Regions from separate parts of the Streptomyces sp. NPDC087310 genome, predicted to be linked through region 4. Evidence: riboswitches for the same ligand, from Rfam matches in the RefSeq annotation. Region 4 holds a riboswitch; each other region holds the start of a gene.
What was found. Region 4 has a riboswitch for cobalamin ahead of ACIO3P_RS15300 (CbtB-domain containing protein). Riboswitches for the same ligand answer to the same signal wherever they lie in the genome.
Positions count from the first base shown of each region.

Region 1 (3,198 bases), on a different contig from region 4:
TCAACTCGTCCACCAGGTACGAGTTGACCTGGAGGAACTCCCCGGAGAGCGTCTCGCGCTTGAACAGGTTCGAAACCTGCGGCTCGATGCACTCGTACACACCCGCGATGGACGCGATGGTCGCCGTCGGCGCGATGGCGAGGAGGAGCGAGTTGCGCATGCCGGACTTCGCCACCCGGGCGCGCAGCGCCGCCCAGCGCTCCGGCCAGTTCAGCTCCACGTCGTAGTGGTCGGGGTGGAGCACCCCGCGCGCCGCGCGCGTCTTCGACCAGGCGGGGAGCGGGCCGTTGCGCTCGGCGAGGGCGCAGGACGCCTCGTACGCCGCGAGCATGATCCGCTCGGCGATCCGGGTGGAGAGCGCGGCGGCCTCGGGGGAGTCGAAGGGCAGCCGCTTCTTGAAGAAGACGTCCTGGAGCCCCATCGCGCCCAGGCCCACCGGGCGCCACTTGGCGTTGGAACGGCCCGCCTGCTCGGTCGGGTAGAAGTTGATGTCCACGACCCGGTCGAGGAAGGTCACGGCCGTGACGACGGTCTCGTCCAGCCGCTCCCAGTCGATCTCGCCGGTGGCCGCGTCCACGAACGCGCCCAGGTTGACCGAGCCGAGGTTGCAGACGGCCGTCTCGCCGTCGTCCGTGACCTCCAGGATCTCCGTGCAGAGGTTGGAGGAGTGGACGGTGTGGCCGGGCTCGGCGGTCTGGTTCGCCGTACGGTTCGACGCGTCCTTGAAGGTCATCCAGCCGTTGCCGGTCTGCGCGAGGGTGCGCATCATCCGGCCGTACAGCTCACGGGCCTTGATCGTTTTACGTGCGAGACCGTCGGCCTCCGCCTTGCGGTACGCGGTGTCGAACGCGTCGCCCCACAGGTCGACCAGCTCCGGCACGTCCACCGGCGAGAAGAGCGACCACACGCCGTCCGACTCGACCCGGCGCATGAACTCGTCGGGGATCCAGTGCGCGAGGTTGAGGTTGTGCGTACGGCGCGCGTCCTCGCCCGTGTTGTCCCGCAGTTCGAGGAACTCCTCCAGGTCCGCGTGCCAGGTCTCCAGGTAGACGCAGGCGGCGCCCTTGCGCCGGCCGCCCTGGTTGACGGCCGCGACGGAGGAGTCGAGGGTCCGCAGGAACGGGACGATGCCGTTGGAGTGGCCGTTCGTCCCCCGGATCAGTGAACCGCGCGAACGGATACGGGAGTACGAGAGCCCGATCCCGCCCGCGTGCTTCGAGAGCCGCGCCACCTGGTGGTAGCGGTCGTAGATCGAGTCCAGCTCGTCCAGCGGCGAGTCCAGCAGGTAGCAGGACGACATCTGCGGGTGGCGGGTGCCGGAGTTGAAGAGCGTGGGGGAGGAGGGGAGGTAGTCCAGCCGGCTCATCAGCCGGTAGAGCGCGGCGACCTCGTCCAGCGCGTGCGCGCTCTCGTCCTCGGCGAGCCCGGCGGCGACCCGCAGCATGAAGTACTGGGGCGTCTCGATCACCTGACGGGTGAGCGGATGCCGGAGCAGATAGCGGCTGTAGAGCGTACGCAGCCCGAAGTAGCCGAAGCGGTCGTCGGCGTCCTGGTCGATCAGCGCGTCGAGCCGGTCGGCGTGGCGCGTCACGAAGGCGGCCGTACGGTCCGCGATCAGGCCCTCGCGCTGCCCGACGGCGATGGACGCGGAGAACGACACGGCGCCCTGGGAGGCCGCCTCGTCGGCGATCGTACGGGTGAGCAGCCGGGCGGCGAGACGGGAGTAGGCCGGGTCCTCCGAGATCTGCCCGGCCGCCGCCTCCGTGGCCAGCTCGCGCAGCTCGGCCTCGTCCGAACGGGCGTTGCGGCCACGCAGCGCGGCGGCGGCGATCCTGCCCGGGTCGGCGTCGGGCAGATCGGCGGTCAGCTCGGTCAGGGTCCGCAGCAGCGCGGTGCCGGGGGCGTCGGCCTGCCCGGCGGCGGTCGCCGCCCCGTGCTCGGACTGTGCCTCGGACTGTGCTTCCGAGACAACTGAAACCGGATCCGCTGGCGCGATGGTCACGTGGTTCTCTCCCTCGCTCGGCTCTGGGCCACGAGGAGGCACGGGTCCGCGCGCACGGACGTACCCCGCCCTCGCAGGGCGGCACACCGCGCCGCGTCCACCGGCCCAACCGCGAGGCCCGGACGTCTGGGCGTCCGGTTCGGTCGAGCCGGACGCACTGTCGGCAGGTGTTCGGACTGGAGGGCGCGACAAAGCGCGCCACAGCACACCGTTGCGGGACAGTTCCGGATTTACACCGGATTCCCCTGCGTCGACAGCGAGGTCGAGCATACATCTGGGGGGCGCGCGGTGCGCCACCCCCCAGATGTTGTGTCGTACGTCGCCGCGGTACGAGATCAGCGGCGGCCCGGCGAGCGCCCGGCGAGCACTCCGCGAGCACTCCGTGAGCGTTCAGCAACCGCTCAACAACCGCTCAGCAGCAGCGGAATCCCTCGCGCGGGTCGGCCTCACGGGCGTCCGTGCGGCTGCGTTCGAAGGCGCGGCGGGTCATGACCTGGCCGGCCGGGTCACCGGCGGTGGCGTGGGCCACGTAACGCTCGTACGCCGATTCGCCGGTGAACTCCCGCACGTACCAGCGGACCCGCCGGGCCACCTGCCGTACCCGCTCCACCCGGCTCCCACTCCGACTCCGGGCCTGGCTCCGGAGCCAGGTCATGCCGGGCCCGTCCCCGCCGGGACGCTCTCCCGCGCCGTGGCCTCGGCGGCGGCCAGCTCCGCCTTCTCCTCCTTGGTGGGGATCATGCCGGCCGGGGCGACGATCCTGGACTCGGTGTACGGGGCCTCCACCAGCCGGACGGACTCCGGGTCGCGGATCGCCTTGAAGCAGACCCGTCCCGCGTCCGCGATGACCACGAGGATGAGGACCGCGAAGAGGGCCGAGAGCACCCCGTCCACCGTGGAGTTGGTGACGACGGTGTGCATGTCGTCCATGGTCTTGGCCGGGGCCAGCACCTCGCCCCGGTCGATGGCCGACTGGTACACGTCGCGCTGGGTGAAGAAGCCCACCCTCGGGTCGCCCGAGAAGATCTTCTGCCAGCTCGCGGTGAGGGTGACGGCCGCGTCCCAGGCCAGCGGCACGGCTGTCACCCAGGCCCACTTCAGACGGCCGGACTTGACCAGCAGCGTGGTGCAGACGGCGAGCGCCACGGCCGCCAGGAGCTGGTTGGCGATGCCGAAGAGCGGGAAGAGCTGGTTGA
Region 1 is NZ_JBIUYF010000010.1:20,459-23,656, forward strand. It holds gene ACIO3P_RS33180 (ribonucleoside-diphosphate reductase subunit alpha) at 1-2,002, opposite strand, end outside; cobalamin riboswitch at 2,147-2,289, opposite strand; gene ACIO3P_RS33185 (YbdD/YjiX family protein) at 2,415-2,657, opposite strand; gene ACIO3P_RS33190 (carbon starvation CstA family protein) at 2,654-3,198, opposite strand, start outside.
Region 1: it holds a riboswitch for cobalamin, as region 4 does, so the genes downstream of both, ACIO3P_RS33180 (ribonucleoside-diphosphate reductase subunit alpha) here and ACIO3P_RS15300 (CbtB-domain containing protein) in region 4, are expected to answer to the same signal.

Region 2 (3,198 bases), on a different contig from region 4:
CACCAATGACGCGCAGAAGACCATGGGCGTCATCACGCTCGCCCTGGTCACCGGCGGTGTTCTCGCCCCCGGCTCCAACCCGCCCCTGTGGGTCATCGTCTCCGCGGGGATCGCCATCGCGCTCGGCACGTACCTCGGCGGCTGGCGCATCATCCGCACCATGGGCACCGGCCTCACCGACCTCCAGCCGCAGCAGGGCTTCGCCGCCCAGACCAGCGCCGCGACGGTCATCCTGGCCTCCTCGCACCTGGGCTTCTCGCTCTCCACCACGCAGTCCTGCTCCGGCGCCGTGATGGGCGCCGGGCTCGGCCGCAAGGGCGGAGTGGTGCGCTGGTCCACCGCCACCCGGATGTTCGTCGCCTGGGGGCTGACGCTGCCGGCCGCCGGTCTGGTCGCCGCGGGCGCCGAGTTCCTGACCGGCCAGGGCACCTGGGGCATCGCCGTCGTCGCGGTCCTGCTGGTCGCGGGCTCCGCCGGGATCTGGCTCGCCTCGCGCCGCCGTCCGGTCGACCACACCAACGTCACCGCCGGGACCGGCGCCGACCCCGACACCGGCCTCGCCGCCGAGCCGGCCGGAGTGGTGACCACCGCCATCGCGGCCGTCACCCCGCCTCCCCCGGCGGGCGCCCCCGGCCAGGACCTCTCGACCACCATCCCGGCCCCCGCGGCCACCACCCCGGGCCAGACCGGCGAGCCGGCCCGCCCCGCCACGGTGTAAGGAAGCGACCGTATGAACATCGACTGGGCAGCACTCGGCTCCGTCTTCGGCGTCAGCCTCGTGGCGACCGTCGCCCTCGTGGGCCTCTTCACCCTCGGCATCGTGGGCCTCGCCAAGCGGGGTTCCACGGCCCCCCAGGGCCCGGCCGGCACATCGGCCGCCGCCTCCACCCCCGCCACCGGCTCCGCGCCGCTCGCGGCCCGCGCCGGCGCCTACGTGTGCTTCGCACTCTGCGTCGGGGCCGTCGCGTACGGGATCAGCCTCATCGTGGCCTGAGCCCACGAGCGGCCCTCATAGGAGCCCCGCATCGGCCGACCGGTCCGATGTGGGGCTCCGCACGATGTGGGGCTCCGCACACTGTCCCGCCGCAGGTCAAGGATGAGTTGACGGGTGTTGCACGGCGTGGTGGACTTCCGGGGCCATTGACGACGGCAGTAGAGGAAGCCGGTGCGAATCCGGCGCGGTCCCGCCACTGTCACTGTGAGCCCATTGCCGGTCGCGGCACTGGCCTCCAGGAGCCAGGAACTCTCGCCGTCGCACTACGTACGTCGAACCGGGGCGCGGACCCTGAGTGAGGACACTTCGCCATGCCTGGCTGCGGTTCCGCCGCGCGCGGCGGCTCAGCCGCCCTTGCCGCCGAGCGGGTCTTCGCGTACGGCGCCACCCTCGGCCTCCTGGCCGACCGGCTGTTCGGCGATCCGCGCCGGGGACATCCGGTGGCCGCCTTCGGCCGGGCCGCCGGGGCCGTCGAGCGCGCGCTGTGGCGCGACCACCGCGGCTGGGGCGCGCTGCACACCGCGCTCTGCGCCGGAGGCGCCGCCGGGGCCGCGGCACTGGCCGCCGCCACGGTACGCCGCGCCCCCGCCGCCTCCGTGGCGCTGACCGCCGCCGCCACCTGGTCCGTGGTCGGGGGCACCTCGCTGGGCCGCGAGGCACGGGCCGTCGGCGCGGCGCTCGCCGCCGGGGACCTCGAAGCCGCCCGGCAGCGTCTGCCGCATCTGTGCGGGCGCGATCCGTACTCCCTGGACGAGGCGCAGATCGCGCGCGCCGTCGTGGAGTCCGTCGCCGAGAACACCTCCGACGCCGTCGTGGGCGCGCTGGTGTGGGGCGCGGTCGCCGGGGCGCCGGGGCTCGTCGGGTTCCGCGCGGTGAACACGCTGGACGCGATGGTGGGCCACAAGAGCGACCGTTACCGCCGGTTCGGCTGGGCGTCGGCCCGCCTCGACGATGTCGTGGGGTGGCCGGGGGCCCGGCTGACCGCCGCGCTGGCCGTCGCCGCCGGGGCGGACAGACGCGGCGCGCTGCGGGCCGTACGGCAGGACGCGCACCGCCATCCGAGCCCCAACGCGGGCCCGGTGGAGGCGTCGTTCGCCGGGGCGCTCGGCGTACGCCTGGGCGGGACGCTCGCGTACGGCGGGCGGGTGGAGCACCGGCCCGTCCTGAACGCCACGGGGCGCCCGGTCGGGGTCCCGGACATCGAGCGCGCCGTGCGGCTGGCCCGCCGGGTCAACGTGCTCGCTCTCGCGGCCTGTGTCACGGGCCGACTCGGGTACGGCGCGGTGCGCGCGGCCCGCACCACCAGGAGGCGTGGATGAGCCGGAACAGCGGCGGCACCGGGCTCGGCGGAGGGCTGCTGATCGCCGGCACGACCTCCGACGCGGGCAAGAGCGTCGTCACGGCGGGGATCTGCCGCTGGCTGGCGCGCCGGGGCGTGAAGGTGGCGCCGTTCAAGGGCCAGAACATGTCGCTGAACTCGTTCGTGACGCGCGAGGGCGCGGAGATCGGGCGCGCCCAGGCGATGCAGGCGCAGGCCGCGCGCGTGGAGCCGACCGCGCTGATGAACCCCGTGCTGCTGAAGCCGGGCAGCGACCGCAGCAGCCAGGTGGTGCTGATGGGCAAGCCCGTCGGGGAGTTGAGCGCCCGGGGATTCTTCGGGGGGTCCGGGGGGTCGTCCCCCGGGAAGGCGCTGCACGGGGGGCGGCAGGAGGCGCTGCTCGGGCCCGTGCTGGCGTGCCTGGAGGAGCTGCGGTCCACGTACGACGCCGTGATCTGCGAGGGCGCGGGCAGCCCGGCCGAGATCAATCTGCGCCGTACCGACATCGTGAACATGGGGATCGCGCGGGCCGCGCGGCTCCCGGTGGTCGTGGTCGGGGACATCGACCGGGGCGGGGTCTTCGCGTCCTTCTTCGGGACGACCGCGCTGCTGAGCCCCGAGGACCAGGCGCTGATCGCCGGGTATCTCGTCAACAAGTTCCGGGGCGATGTCTCGCTGCTGGAGCCGGGGCTCGACATGCTGCGCGGGCTGACCGGGCGGGCGACGCTCGGTGTGCTGCCCTTCCGGCACGGTCTGGGGATCGACGAGGAGGACGGGCTGCGGGTCTCGCTGCGCGGCGCGGTGCGCGAGTCGGTGGTGGCTCCCCCGTACGGCGCCGACGTGCTGCGGATCGCGGTCTGCGCCGTACCGCTGATGTCGAACTTCA
Region 2 is NZ_JBIUYF010000013.1:63,558-66,755, forward strand. It holds gene ACIO3P_RS36845 (anion permease) at 1-718, shown strand, start outside; gene ACIO3P_RS36850 (hypothetical protein) at 731-994, shown strand; cobalamin riboswitch at 1,131-1,269, shown strand; gene ACIO3P_RS36855 (cobalamin biosynthesis protein) at 1,306-2,313, shown strand; gene ACIO3P_RS36860 (cobyric acid synthase) at 2,310-3,198, shown strand, end outside.
Region 2: it holds a riboswitch for cobalamin, as region 4 does, so the genes downstream of both, ACIO3P_RS36855 (cobalamin biosynthesis protein) here and ACIO3P_RS15300 (CbtB-domain containing protein) in region 4, are expected to answer to the same signal.

Region 3 (3,198 bases), on a different contig from region 4:
CGCAGACCTGGACGTCGGTCCAGCCGGCGCCGCTGAGCGAGCCGAGCAGCCAGAACAGCACCCCGCGGGTGGTCTCCGCGTCGGCGGCCGTCATCACGACGAAGGAGGTGAGGGCCGAGAAGAGCTGCATCGCGGCGACCCCGGAGAGCACCACCCGGTCCGTCGTCCCGCCGAGCGTGTGACTGAGCACCAGCACCATCGCGAACGAGCACAGCGCGCCGAGGAACGCCCCGCCCGAGATGGACAGCGCCCCTCCCCCGGCCCCGAGCACGACCACCAGGACAGCGCCGGTGGACGCCCCCGAGGAGACGCCGAGGACGAAGGGGTCGGCGAGCGGGTTGCGCAGCAGGGACTGCATGATCGCGCCGCACACCGCGAGCCCGGCGCCGCACACGGCGGCGAGCAGGGTGCGCGGCAGCCGCAGGTTCCAGACGATGCCGTCGCGGATCGGGGTGAGGTGCGACTCGCCCCAGCCGAGATGCGCGGCGACGACCGACCAGACGTCGCCGACGCGGATGTCCGCGGGCCCGATGGTGATCGCCACGGCGACGGAGAGCGCGAGCAGGGCGAGGGCGCAGGCCCAGCCCACGGGGCGGGCCCAGGCCGCCGCCCGGACCCGGCGGAACCGGCCGGCGGGGGACGGGGCCGCGGGAGACGGGGCCGCGGGGGACGGGGCGCTCTCCGGCGCGGGCGACGTACGCGACGCCTGCTCCGTGGTCGTGGCCTGCTCGGGGGCGGTGGCCTGCTCGGGGGCGGTGGCCTGCTCGGGGGGCGTGGGCCGCTCCGTGGTCGTCACGCGGCGGGCGCGTACGCGCGCAGCGCCGCCGCCACCCGCTCGACGCCCTCCACGGTGCGGATGCTCGGATTCATCGCCTGGCCGCTGAGCCGGACGTACCGCTGGTGCTTCACCGCGTCCATGTTCTTGGTGACCTGGTTGGTCTCCAAGAACTCGATCTTCTTCGCCGCCGTCTCGGCCGTCTCCGACCTGCGCGAGAGATCGCCGATGACGAGGAAGGCGGGGTCGCGGTCGGCGACCGTCTCCCAGTTGATCTGGGGCCACTCGTCATGGGTGGAGTCGAAGACGTTCTTCGCGCCGACGGCGTTCGTGATGATGCCGGGCGCGCCGCAGCAGCCGCCCATGTAGGGGGCCTCGGAGTTGGCGAACCAGTAGAGGAAGGTGGTGTCCTTCGCCTTCTTGGCGTCGATCCCGGCGACCGCCTCGCTCATCCGGCCCTTCAGCTCGGCGATGAGCCGGTCGCCACGGTCCTCGACGTCGAACACCGTGGCCAGATCGCGGATCTCGCCGTAGATGTCCTCCATCGTCAGCGGTGTCGCGCGCGATCCGTCGGTGTCGCCGCTGTTGTCCTTGGCGCAGTCGGACGGGGAGACGTACGTCGGCACGCCCAGCTTCTCGAACTGCGCGCGTGTGGCCACGCCGCCCTTGCCCAGGGTGGACTCGAAGGAGGAGGCGACGAAGTCGGGCTCGGCGTCCAGGACCTTCTCGAAGGAGGGGTTGTTGTCGGCCAGCCGCTCGACCTTGGCGTTCTCCTTCTCCAGGCTCTTCGGCAGCGGGTCGGTCCAGGTGGCGGTGCCGGCCATCCGGTCGCCGAGGCCGAGGGAGAGCAGGATCTCCGTGGTGCCCTGGTTGAGCGAGACGGCGTGCTCGGGCGGCGCGTCGATCCGTACCTTCTGACCGCAGTTGGTGACGGTACGGGGATAACCGGCGGCCTTGCCGGAACCGGAGTCGGAACCGGAACCGGACCCTGAGTCGGTCCCCGCCCCGGAGGCGCCGTCCTGAGCGGTGGTCGTTCCCCCTCCGCCGCAGCCGGTCAGCAGCAAGGTGCCGGCGGCGAGGACAAGAGCGGTACGGCGGACAAGGCGTGCGATCGGCACGGAGTCGTTCCTCTGCGTCGAGGGCCCATGCGCGGAGCCCGGTCGTACGGTGCTCCCCCGCCACGGGACGCGGACGGAGGCCCGCCAGCAGGTCTTCGGACTCGGGGTCATCCGGACGGAAGCGCCTTCCCGGACTGCCGTCCAGTGGCCGATGCCCCGCCCGTCGCCCTCACCGCTGCGCGTCAGCTCCGGATTCGCACCGGATTCCCTGACCCACGTACATGGGTTCGACTGGCCTCGGCAAGCTATCACAGGCGGTTTTCCGCCCCACTGCGGCACTTTCCGGCGCTTTCCGCCCGGCGGCGCTCCGGGGCTGCGGACAATGGGGCATGCCGGAAACCGCGCCCGTGAGCGTCGCCCTGATCGACGACCATCCCGTGGTCCTCGCGGGCATCGAGTCCTGGTACGCGGCGTCGGAGCGGCCGATCGCGGTGACCGCCAAGGGGCCCGATCTGTCGGTGGCGACGAGCGGTCCCGGCCGGGACGCGGATGTGGTGGTGCTCGACCTCCAGCTCGCCCACGGGGTGCCCGCCTACCCCGAGCTGCGGCAACTCGTCGCACAGGAGCGGCAGGTCATCGTCTACACCATGCAGGACAGCCAGGAGACCGCCCTGACCTGCCTGGACCTGGGTGCGTTCACCTACCTCACCAAGGCCGAGGGGGAACGCCACCTCATGGCGGCGACCCTCGCGGCGGCCGACTGCCGCCCGTACACCCCGCCCGCGCTGGCCGGGGCGTTCGGCAGCGACGCGCGCAAGGGGCGGCCCGCGCTGACCCCGCGCGAGGTGGAGGTGCTGCTGGAGTGGTTCCAGTCGGAGTCCAAGGCGATGGTCGGGGCGAGCCTGGGGCTCTCGGTCCGTACGGTGAACACCTATCTGGAGCGGGTACGGATCAAGTACGCCAACGCGGGCCGGCCCGCGACCACCAAGGCGAACCTGGTCGCGCGGGCCATTCAGGACGGGCTGACGTCGCTGGACGAGCTGTGACCCCGGCCGGCCGGGACAGCGGCGAGCGCGCCCTCCGCGCCGGCCGCCATGCCAGCGTCCGCGCCGTCCGCCGGGGCCGTGCTCCCGGCCGGGGCGTCGAGGGTGCAGGACGCCTCCACCAGCAGCAGCCCCTCGCTGCGTACGGTACGGACCCGCACCCCGTGCTCGGCCGTCTCCGGGATCTCCGTCAGCGCCGTCAGCGGACTGTCCGTCACGACGCTCACCCGCACCAGGCCGCCGCCGCGCACGACCGTGGCGCGGGCGCTGCGCTCGGCGGTCGCGAGCGCGGCGAGCACCGGCTCGGTGAGCGCGCGGCGCA
Region 3 is NZ_JBIUYF010000010.1:161,218-164,415, reverse strand. It holds gene ACIO3P_RS33825 (FecCD family ABC transporter permease) at 1-589, opposite strand, end outside; gene ACIO3P_RS33820 (ABC transporter substrate-binding protein) at 793-1,893, opposite strand; cobalamin riboswitch at 1,962-2,144, opposite strand; gene ACIO3P_RS33815 (response regulator) at 2,223-2,879, shown strand; gene ACIO3P_RS33810 (hypothetical protein) at 2,846-3,198, opposite strand, start outside.
Region 3: it holds a riboswitch for cobalamin, as region 4 does, so the genes downstream of both, ACIO3P_RS33820 (ABC transporter substrate-binding protein) here and ACIO3P_RS15300 (CbtB-domain containing protein) in region 4, are expected to answer to the same signal.

Region 4 (3,198 bases):
GACCGACACCAAGATCAGCGCGCTGTTGCGGGTGGCCGCGGACCGTGCCCTCCCCGTCGTCCGTGGCATCGGCGACGACCAGCTCGGCGCGCCGACGCCGTGCGCCGCGTACGACGTGCACGCCCTCGCGGACCATCTCTTCCAGGTCGTCGTGAACTTCCAGGCGCTCGCCGCGAAGCGGGACGCCGACTTCGGCGCCGCCCCCGAGCATCTCGCGGGGGAGTGGCGTGAGCGGTTCGCCGCGGAGACGGCGCGGCTCGTCGACGCCTGGGACGCGCCGGGTGCCGAGGAGGGCACGTCGGGGGCGATGGGGCTGCCGGCCAGGACGGTCGGCTCGATGGTGCTCGGGGATCTGACGGTGCACGCGTGGGACCTGGCGCGGGCGACGGGGCAGCCGTACGAGCCGGACGCCTCGCTCGTCGGGGTGCTCGTCGCGGAGTTCGGGGCGCTGGCGCCGATGGCCCGGAAGATGGGGGTGTTCGGGGAGCCGGTGGCGGTGGCGGAGGACGCCGCCGCGTTCGACGTACTGCTGGCGCTGACCGGACGCGACCCCCACTGGACGTCGCCGCGCGGCTGAGGGTTCGGCGTCCGTAAGGCGGGCACACGGTCGACGAGCACGACTTTCGCACTTTCGGCAGTAATGGGCGAAGAGGAGGGGACATGGAGATTTCCGGCATTTTCGTCGCCATCGTCGTCGGCATCGTTATCGGTGTGCTCGGACGGCTCGTGGTGCCCGGGCGCCAGCGCATCGGGGTGTTGTGGACCATCGCCGTGGGTATCGTCGCGGCGCTGGTCGGTACGTTCGTCGCGGCGGCGTTCGGCGTCGCGGACACCAGGGGCTTCGACTGGATCGAGCTGGTCATCCAGGTCGGCCTGGCGGCCGTGGGTGTGGCCGCGCTGGACCGCGCCAAGGGCCGCGGCTGACCCTCGGATCCGCTGAGCCTCGGATCTGATCCCCAGGTCCGCTGGCCTCAGATCTCCTCTCCGGCCTCCTCGCCGGCGAGCGGACGGCCGCCGAGCAGGTTCCAGCGGCCGTCCCGCCCGGTGAGTTCGGTGGCGGTCAGCGGCCGTACGTCGAACCGCCAGAACGCACCGGCGGGCGCGCCGAGGGCGTGGACGGCGGCGGCGCGCACGATGTCCGGTTCGGTCACGGCGACCACCCGGGGCGTGCCGGGGTCCAGCGCGTCGAGCCACCGGCCGACACGGGCGTACAGCGCGAGCAGGGACTCCCCGCCGTGCGGCGCGGCGGCCGGGTCGGTGAGCCAGGTGCTCACCGACCGCGGTTCCTCGGCGGCGACCTCGTCGAGGGTCCTGCCCTGCCAGCGGCCCATGGCCCACGGCGCCAGGTCGGTCAGCGGCCGGGCGTCCAGGCCGAGCAGGCCGGCGGTCGTACGGCAGCGGGGCGAGGGCGAGACGTACACGGCGGACGTTCGGGCGCCGCGGAGGAAGTCCTCCCGTACGGCTTGGGTCTGACGCACCCCGGCGGCGTCCACCGCGCTCCCCGGCCCGGGGTCGGGCGGGCCGGGCGCCTCCGGTTGCGCGGGTTGCTCAGGTTGCTCGGGTTCCTCGCCGAAGCGGGCCGCGCGCAGGGCCGGTCCCATGGCGGGTGAGATGAGCAGGACGCGGATCGTCATGACAAGGCCCCCTTGGCCCGTCTGCCGGTTCGCGGTACCTTCACGTCGATATCCACGACGGCGAGACGGAAGTCCGGTGAGATTCCGGCACGGTCGCGCCACTGTATGCCGGGTGCCGGCCGCGTCACACGCGGCGGGGGTCCGGTGAGTCAGACCCGAAGGCCGTCGTTCGAGCTCCATGCAACGGGACGCGAGTTCCCCAAGGAGGATGTGCCATGGCTCAGTCCATTGCGCCCACGACCACGGCCGTTTCGCCCACCTCGTCCACCGCCGCCGTTCCGGCTCCGCTTCCACTGCGCGCCGTTCTGCCGTGGGCGGTCTTCGTCGGCACCCTGATGCTGGTGCTGCTCTACTTCGTCGGCGCCGAGCAGGGCGCGACGTCGGTGATCTCCGGTGCCGGTGTGCACGAGTGGGTGCACGACGGCCGTCATCTCCTCGGCTTCCCCTGCCACTGACCTGACGGCGAACCACGGAGCACGGAGATAACGGAGATATACGCGCATGCATGCCTCCACCGTCAGAAACCTCCTGGTCCGCGGCATGGTCGCGGGCGTGCTGGCAGGGCTTCTCGCCTTCACGCTGGCCTATTTCGCGGGTGAGCCGTCCGTACGGGACTCCATCGCGCAGGAGGAGGCCCGGTCGGCCCCGGCGCATCAGCACGGCGGGGCGGGGGACTCCGCCGCGGCCGAGGAGGAAGAGGAGGAACTGGTCAGCAGGCCGGTCCAGTCGACGTTCGGGCTCGCCACCGGCGTGCTGGTGTACGGGGTGGCCCTGGGCGGTATCGCCTCGCTGGTCTTCGCCGTGAGCCTGGGCAGGATCGGCCGGTTCGGTCCGCGGGCGACCGCCGCCCTGGTCGCGGGGGCCGCCTTCACCACCGTCTATCTGGTGCCGTTCCTGAAGTATCCGGCGGCGCCGCCCGCCGTCGGCAGCCCGGACACCATCGGGAAACGCACCACGCTGTTCTTCCTGATGATCCTGCTCAGTGTGTTGCTGGCGGTCGCCGCCGTCATCGCGGGCAGACGGCTGGCGCCGCGGCTCGGCAACTGGAACGCGTCGCTCGTCGCGGGCGGCGGTTACGTGGCCGTCCTGGCGTTGGCGTGTCTGGTGCTGCCCGCCAACACCGACGCCGTTCCCGCGTCGTTCCCCGCCGCGCTGCTGTGGGAGTTCCGGCTCGCGTCGCTCGGTGTGCAGGCGCTGCTGTGGACGGCCTTCGGGCTGATCTTCGGGGGGCTGGCCGAGAAGGCGCTCCGGGCGCGGACGGATCCCGCTTCGGCTTCCGCTTCGGCGCCGGCCACCATGGGGGCCGTGGGGGAGGTCAGTCGCTGACGCCCACCACGTGGCGGACCGTCTCGGGCGCCGCCATGAAGTCCAGCATGGCGCGGGCGACGTCCGCGCGGGCGATGTGGTTGCCGGGCGGGCCCGCGTCGACGGCGTGCCGGTAGATGCCTCTGCCCGCGCCGTTCGTCAGCCGGGGCGGCCGTACGGACGTCCAGTCCAGGTCGCTGTCGGCCAGGGTCCGTTCCATCAGCTCCAGGTCGGTGTACACCTCCCTGAGGACCGCCCA
Region 4 is NZ_JBIUYF010000004.1:46,855-50,052, forward strand. It holds gene ACIO3P_RS15285 (TIGR03086 family metal-binding protein) at 1-577, shown strand, start outside; gene ACIO3P_RS15290 (GlsB/YeaQ/YmgE family stress response membrane protein) at 661-924, shown strand; gene ACIO3P_RS15295 (histidine phosphatase family protein) at 972-1,634, opposite strand; cobalamin riboswitch at 1,656-1,812, shown strand; gene ACIO3P_RS15300 (CbtB-domain containing protein) at 1,850-2,089, shown strand; gene ACIO3P_RS15305 (CbtA family protein) at 2,136-2,960, shown strand; gene ACIO3P_RS15310 (NAD(P)H-binding protein) at 2,950-3,198, opposite strand, start outside.